One region of the Citrobacter sp. Marseille-Q6884 genome, then DNA from elsewhere that is predicted to be linked to it. Evidence: riboswitches for the same ligand, from Rfam matches in the RefSeq annotation. Region 1 holds a riboswitch; each other region holds the start of a gene.

Region 1 (2,266 bases):
ACGTGGCCGGGGCCTTCAATCATCACCTGCACATCATATTCCCAGGCGATTTTGGTTAATTCGCCCAATGTATGCAGCTCGGAGAATTGTGCCTCGTCATTAGCATCCTGAATGGAACCCGGGCGCAGGCCGTCACCCAATGAGAGCGAAACATCGTAGGCCGCGCAGATTTCACAAATTTCGCGGAAATGTTCGTAGAGGAAGTTTTCCTGGTGATGGGAGAGGCACCATTTCGCCATAATTGACCCCCCGCGCGAGACAATACCGGTCAGGCGTTTGGCGGTCATCGGCACATAACGCAGCAACACACCCGCGTGGATGGTGAAGTAGTCCACTCCCTGTTCTGCCTGCTCCAGCAGCGTATCGCGGAACGCTTCCCAGGTGAGATCTTCAGCGATCCCATTGACCTTCTCCAGCGCCTGGTAGATCGGTACGGTGCCGATCGGAACCGGACTGTTACGCAGGATCCACTCGCGGGTTTCGTGGATATAGCGACCGGTGGAGAGATCCATGACCGTGTCTGCGCCCCAGCGTGTAGACCACACCAGTTTTTCAACCTCTTCCTCGATGGAGGAGGTGACTGCTGAGTTGCCGATATTGGCGTTGACCTTCACCAGGAAGTTACGGCCAATAATCATCGGCTCCGATTCCGGGTGGTTAATGTTGGCAGGAATGATGGCACGCCCGGCAGCTACTTCATCACGTACAAATTCCGGCGTGATATTTTCCGGCAGGCGTGCGCCAAAGCTCATTCCTGGGTGCTGGTGGCGCAGCACTTCACTGCGGATGCGCTCGCGCCCCATGTTTTCACGAATCGCGATAAATTCCATCTCCGGGGTGACGATCCCCTGACGCGCATAGTGCAACTGAGTCACACGACGGCCAGCTTTAGCGCGTTTTGGCGTCAATAATCCCGTAAAGCGCAGTTCATCCAGGCCATCGTCGGCCAGGCGTTCTTTGGTGTACGCCGAACTGAGGTCGTTGAGTTCTTCGCTATCGTTACGCGCGGTAATCCATGGCTGGCGCAGCTTTGCCAGACCCTGCTGGACGTTAATGGCAACATCAGGATCGCCGTACGGACCAGATGTGTCATACACCGGCACCGCTTCGTTATCTTCAAACTGTGGATGGTCTTTTGACCCGCCAGTCAGCGTGGGGCTAAGCTGGATTTCACGCATCGGAATACGGATATCCGGCTGCGAACCTACAATGTAGATGCGTTTTGAGTTAGGAAAGGCAGTGCCTTCCAGCGTATCGATAAAGTGTTGGGCCTGGGCGCGCTGCTCGCGGCGTGATGGTTTAGTAGTGACAGACATAGCTCATTCCAAAAAAGTAAGGATATGGCTTGTCAGACGACGGATGAAGCAAGAGAAACGATCACCCAAGGGCGATGCAGTTGTAGATTGACTCTTGTTCCCTTCGCAGGTTTTAACCTGATCAGGTTCCGCGGATCCCGAATTAACGGTCTCAGCCTTTCCCACGTCATCCTTCGCGCTGCCTCTGTGTTGGCTTCGTCAGCTCATTCCAGTCACTTACTAATGTAAGCTTCTGGAGGTTCACTGACTTGCCGCTTTGATGCATCACGAATGCTATTGTGGAAAATAAGCACTCCGACAAGAAGTAACCTCAAAAAGAGGTAATGAATGTAAACTACGCGTTAATAGTCTGGAACTCAAGCAGGACGTTTGATCATGCTGCTGTCATGCATCGCATCCAGTACCAGCATAATCAGCTTATCTTCCAGCACAAACCGGGCTTCCAGCGCTTCGCCGAGATCTGATAAAACCGTTTGAAATTCAAGGAAATTATCATGATCGATAGCGGTTTCCAGGCTGGAATCATAATAGTCCATGATCAGCTGCGTATTGGCCTCCAGTAATGGCCAAATTTTCGTTGCTTTTAAAAGCTGCCCGTTCCCTTCCAATTTATGGAGAATGCGTTCATAAATACTGAAGTGGCCGGTGGAGAGGTAATCGACCAGGCTTTGACAAAAATCATCCAGCGCTTTTTCATTGAGTCGCATGTACGATTCTTTGCCAGGCTTAATGCCAACCAGATTGTAGTAAGCCACGAGCAGGTGCTTACGTACATGTAGCCAGCGATCAACCAGTTTATTACTTCCTCCGACGTGCTCCGTCAGGCTTTCCAGCTGGTTTAGCATGATTGACTCCGCAAGATGGTGTTTAAAAACTGCTCACGTACAAATGTAAAAATAATGTAAACAACATGCCTGTGAAGCAAAGGTAGCGCAAGAGATATGGATCGT
Region 2 (2,266 bases), 1.6 Mb from region 1:
GGTGATCAGGTAACAGAGGCTGACTGGGTGCAACCGGCAATTGAAGGAAACCTGCGTGTGCTGCGCGCCGCACGTGATGCGGGGGTAAAGCGTGTTGTACTGACGTCGGCATTCGGTGCGATTGGTGTGGGGCATCCCGTGGGGTACCGCCGCCCGTTTGATGAAACTGACTGGAGTGATGTCAGTGGTGATGTCTGGCCATATCAAAAATCAAAAACGCTTTCGGAGCGCGCAGCCTGGCATTTCATCGAGGAAGAAGGGCGTGGTCTTGAACTTTCGACTATTAATCCTGTTGCGGTATTAGGACCCGTGCTGGGAGCCGATTACTCGCATTCCACCCGGATAATTAAAAACATGCTGGAAGGTGAGTCGGGTTGCCCGAATATCAACTCTTGCTTTGTTGATGTCAGGGATGTGGCTAATTTACACCTACTGGCGATGACTCACCCGGCCGCTAAGGGAGAGCGATTTCTTGCAAGTTCCGGTAACAGTCTGACCCTACTGCAGGTGGCGCAGACGTTGTGCGATCGCATGGGGAGTGAGGCCCGCAACGTATCCACTCAGAGATTGAGTGATGACGAGGTACGTACCGCCGCCAACAAAAATCCCGTTATGCTGGGGATGGTCAAACTGCTGGGGGTCGATATGAATGTGACGCATGCGAAAGCCACAAACCTGCTAGGTTGGATGCCTCGCGCACCTGAAGAGGCCATAATCGCAACCGCGAAAAGCTTACTTGCGCTTGGTCTGGTGAAAATCAATTAAGCCTTCTTCTGATGATCTTTTGCCGTGTCATAGCGTTCAGGCATTAAGCACCCACAAGATGCGAATAATTTGCGTAGTGTGATGGAGAAGAAAAGAGAATCACACACGCATTCGTTCTCGGGTAGGGTATCGTCGGGTGGGGGCGATAGCAGGGCTGATGGGCTTGCATCAGCACGTCACTTCCCATAATCTTGCAAAAAGTAAGCTAATTTGTACCAAACGACTCGGGGTGCCCTTCCTTGTGAAGGCTGAGAAATACCCGTACCACCTGATCTGGATAATGCCAGCGTAGGGAAGTCTGACACTGCTCGTGTCCCTTCTTCGCGCGGGCAGGAGCTGAACTATGCAGCCTGACCTGCACAGCCGCACGCTTGCGGCTCACACGTTACATCATTTTAGAACGCTTTCCCCGCTGACACATTGTATGACCAACGAGGTTGTACAGAGCTTCACCGCCAATACTTTACTGGCTTTAGGTGCTTCACCTGCCATGGTGATTGAACCGCAAGAGGCCAGCCAGTTTGCGGCGATGGCCAGTGCGCTACTGATTAACGTCGGTACCCTCACTCAGAGCCGCGCGACGGCAATGCGCGCGGCGGTTGAACAGGCCCATCTGACTAAAACGCCCTGGACACTTGATCCTGTCGCCGTAGGCGCACTGGAATACCGTCGCCGTTTTTGCCTGGACTTACTCGCGCTTCGTCCTGCCGCCATTCGCGGCAATGCCTCAGAAATCCTCGCGCTGGCGGGAATGAACGGCGGTGGACGCGGCGTAGATACCACTGACACAGCCATCGCGGCGCTTCCGGCGGCGCAGGCGCTGGCGCGTCAGATTGGCACCGTGGTTGCGGTTACCGGAGACGTGGATTACGTCACCGACGGTCAGCGTATCGTGAGCGTGAATGGCGGCGATCCGCTGATGACACGCGTGGTCGGCACCGGATGCGCCTTGTCAGCGGTCGTGGCAGCCAGCTGTGCGTTGCAAGGCGATCGACTGGATAACGTCGCGTCCGCCTGTAGCTGGATGAAACAAGCCGGGCAAATCGCCACTGAACACTCGACAGGACCGGGCAGTTTTATTCCGGCATTTCTCGACGCCTTATATAACCTGAACGCGCAGGAGCCAGCATGAAACGGATTAACGCACTCACTATCGCCGGAACCGATCCCAGCGGCGGCGCAGGTATTCAGGCAGATTTGAAAACCTTCTCGGCGTTGGGCGCCTATGGCTGTTCGGTGATCACGGCGCTGGTGGCGCAAAATACGCGCGGGGTGCAGTCGGTTTACCGGATTGAACCTGACTTTGTCGCCGCGCAACTGGATTCCGTATTCAACGATGTACGCATCGACACCACCAAAATCGGCATGCTGGCGGAAACGGATATTGTTGAAGCGGTCGCCGAGCGTTTACGCCGTCATCAGGTACAAAATGTCGTGCTGGACACGGTTATGCTGGCGAAAAGTGGCGATCCGCTGCTTTCGCACTCGGCGGTAGAAACGC
Region 3 (2,266 bases), 490 kb from region 1:
ACAGCGCGGCAGATAAAAATGCCTGCCAGAAGGAAAAACGCACCACATGCCACAGGTAACTGTCCTGCCACAGCGTAAGCCAGTCTCCCTCAGGGGCGTTAAACCACAGCGCCAGAAATGCAGCCAGAGCGACAGCGACCATCAACGTGGCCGCTGCCAGTCCGGGGATCAGCCAGCCAGGAATTAACGGCTGACGGCGCGTTGCCATTCGCTAATCCATGCCTGACGTTGGGCCGCAACCTGCTGCGGAGTGAATTCCAGCGCGCTGGAGGGTTTATCCAGTTGCGCAAAGCCTGTCGGCAGGGAAACCTGGGTCACCGGATACATCCAGTTGCCGGTCGGAATCGCATTCTGGAATGCCGGAGAAACCATAAACTTAAGGAACTTCTCGGCCAGTTCAGGCTGTTTGCTGGCGGCGGTGCGGGCGGCGACCTCCACTTGCAAATAGTGCCCTTCACTAAAGTTGGCGGCAGCGTAATTGTCTTTTTTCTCTTCGATAATGTGATATGCCGGAGAGGTGGTGTAACTCAGCACCAGATCGCTTTCACCTTTCAGGAACAAACCGTAAGCTTCACTCCAGCCTTTCGTGACGGTGACCGTTTTGGCCGCCAGTTTCTGCCAGGCTTCTGGTGCTTTATCGCCATACACTTTTTGCATCCACAGCAACAGTCCCAGACCCGGTGTACTGGTGCGTGGGTCCTGATAAATCACACGCCATTTCTGGTCGCTTTCAACCAGTTCTTTCAGGCTTTTCGGCGGGTTTTTCAGTTTGTTTTTATCGTAGACAAAGGCGAAATAGCCGTAATCAAACGGAACGAAGGTGTCGTTTTTCCAGCCGCCAGGGACGTTGACCGCGTCGCTTGCCACGCCACTTTTGGCGAACAGTTTGGTTTGCATCGCGGCATCAAGCAGGTTGTTGTCCAGGCCCAGTACCACGTCGGCTTTACTGTTCTTCCCCTCCATACGCAGGCGGTTCAGCAGTGATACGCCATCTTCCAGCGCCACCAGTTTCAGCTCGCAGTTGCAGTCAGCTTCAAAGGCTTTCTTGATGGTTGGACCGGGGCCCCAGTCAGCGGCGAACGAGTCGTAGGTATAGACGGTCAAAACAGGTTTGGCGAAGGCAGGCGCTGCGCACAGCAGCAGCAGGGGAAGACATTTTTTTAACACTTTGCACCTCATAAAGTAAAACTCTAAATAATTCGAGTTGCAGGAAGGCAGCGACGCAGCGCATCCTCAGGAGCGTACAGGTAGTACGTGACTGGGGTGAGCGAGGAAAGCCAACGCATCTGCAACTTGAAGTATGACGAGTTAGGTGGCAAAGGACTTGAGTTATAGCCTCAAATCCCTTCGCCGGCATTATCCGGATCAGGTTCGACGGGTATCTCTCAGCCCATACACTTCATCATTCACGCTGCCTCTGTGTTGGCTGCGCTTGCATGCCCCAGTCACAGAGTTATCTATGCTCCTGGGAACTCACTTGCCGCCTTGATGCATCATGAATGATTTTGTGTATGTTTTTATTTAGCACCCCGTTGAGAACGGCGTTAGTGTAATGATTTTGTTGCTATGCGGCAATCAAGAGCCATCTTTAAGGATCCGGTGGGGCAAACCACGCTGATTTAAAATCAAACCAGCCGAGAGTATTCATGCGTAGCCCGCGCATACTGCGCTGTCCCTGAATGATCAGCCAGTGATGAATCAGCGGCACAATGGCTTTACTGGCGAGCAGTTGCTGGCACCATGCCGCCAGACTCATCTCCCCGGTTCGCCAGCGGGCGGCGTCGCTTTCCCAGTCCCGGGAAATACAGTTTTGGAGTAACGGGACTTCGCATAAATGGGCGAACAGCGAGAAGTCCAGCGGCAAGGTAAAGTTGGCGCTGTTAAGCCAGAAATCGCTGACGATTTCCCCCGCATGCCATTGATCGTAGTCGATCTCCTGGATATTCAGCTGGACCTGATGCTCTGCCAGTAACGTTTTCATGATCTGGGCAATAACACGGTGCTCAATATGATCGCGATAGTACGTGAGCGTCAGCGTTTCCAGCCCGGCGGGTTTTTCACCATGACCCGGTCTGGCATGGTGCCAGCGCGGCAGTAAACCGTAGGCGGGAAACCAGTGGCGCTGATACTGTTCGTCGGCGTGGTAGATTAAATTTGTTGGTGAGAGTACCCGGCTTATCCATTCCCTGACCTCCTGATTGGCTCCCCGATGTGTACGGGCGTCAAAAAGCAGGTAATAGCAGCCTTCTTCCAGCCGGCTTTCAAT

The links. Region 1 has a riboswitch for thiamine pyrophosphate ahead of thiC (phosphomethylpyrimidine synthase ThiC). Riboswitches for the same ligand answer to the same signal wherever they lie in the genome.
Region 2: it holds a riboswitch for thiamine pyrophosphate, as region 1 does, so the genes downstream of both, thiM (hydroxyethylthiazole kinase) here and thiC (phosphomethylpyrimidine synthase ThiC) in region 1, are expected to answer to the same signal.
Region 3: it holds a riboswitch for thiamine pyrophosphate, as region 1 does, so the genes downstream of both, thiB (thiamine ABC transporter substrate binding subunit) here and thiC (phosphomethylpyrimidine synthase ThiC) in region 1, are expected to answer to the same signal.

Annotation. Positions count from the first base shown of each region.
Region 1 is NZ_CAMDRE010000001.1:1,385,917-1,388,182, forward strand. Features, by position in the region: gene thiC (phosphomethylpyrimidine synthase ThiC) at 1-1,316, opposite strand, end outside; TPP riboswitch at 1,398-1,623, opposite strand; gene rsd (sigma D regulator) at 1,673-2,161, opposite strand; gene nudC (NAD(+) diphosphatase) at 2,258-2,266, shown strand, end outside.
Region 2 is NZ_CAMDRE010000001.1:2,947,025-2,949,290, forward strand. Features, by position in the region: gene N7268_RS13935 (SDR family oxidoreductase) at 1-765, shown strand, start outside; TPP riboswitch at 981-1,077, shown strand; gene thiM (hydroxyethylthiazole kinase) at 1,109-1,897, shown strand; gene thiD (bifunctional hydroxymethylpyrimidine kinase/phosphomethylpyrimidine kinase) at 1,894-2,266, shown strand, end outside.
Region 3 is NZ_CAMDRE010000001.1:1,877,707-1,879,972, forward strand. Features, by position in the region: gene thiP (thiamine/thiamine pyrophosphate ABC transporter permease ThiP) at 1-208, opposite strand, end outside; gene thiB (thiamine ABC transporter substrate binding subunit) at 184-1,167, opposite strand; TPP riboswitch at 1,325-1,542, opposite strand; gene sgrR (HTH-type transcriptional regulator SgrR) at 1,589-2,266, opposite strand, start outside.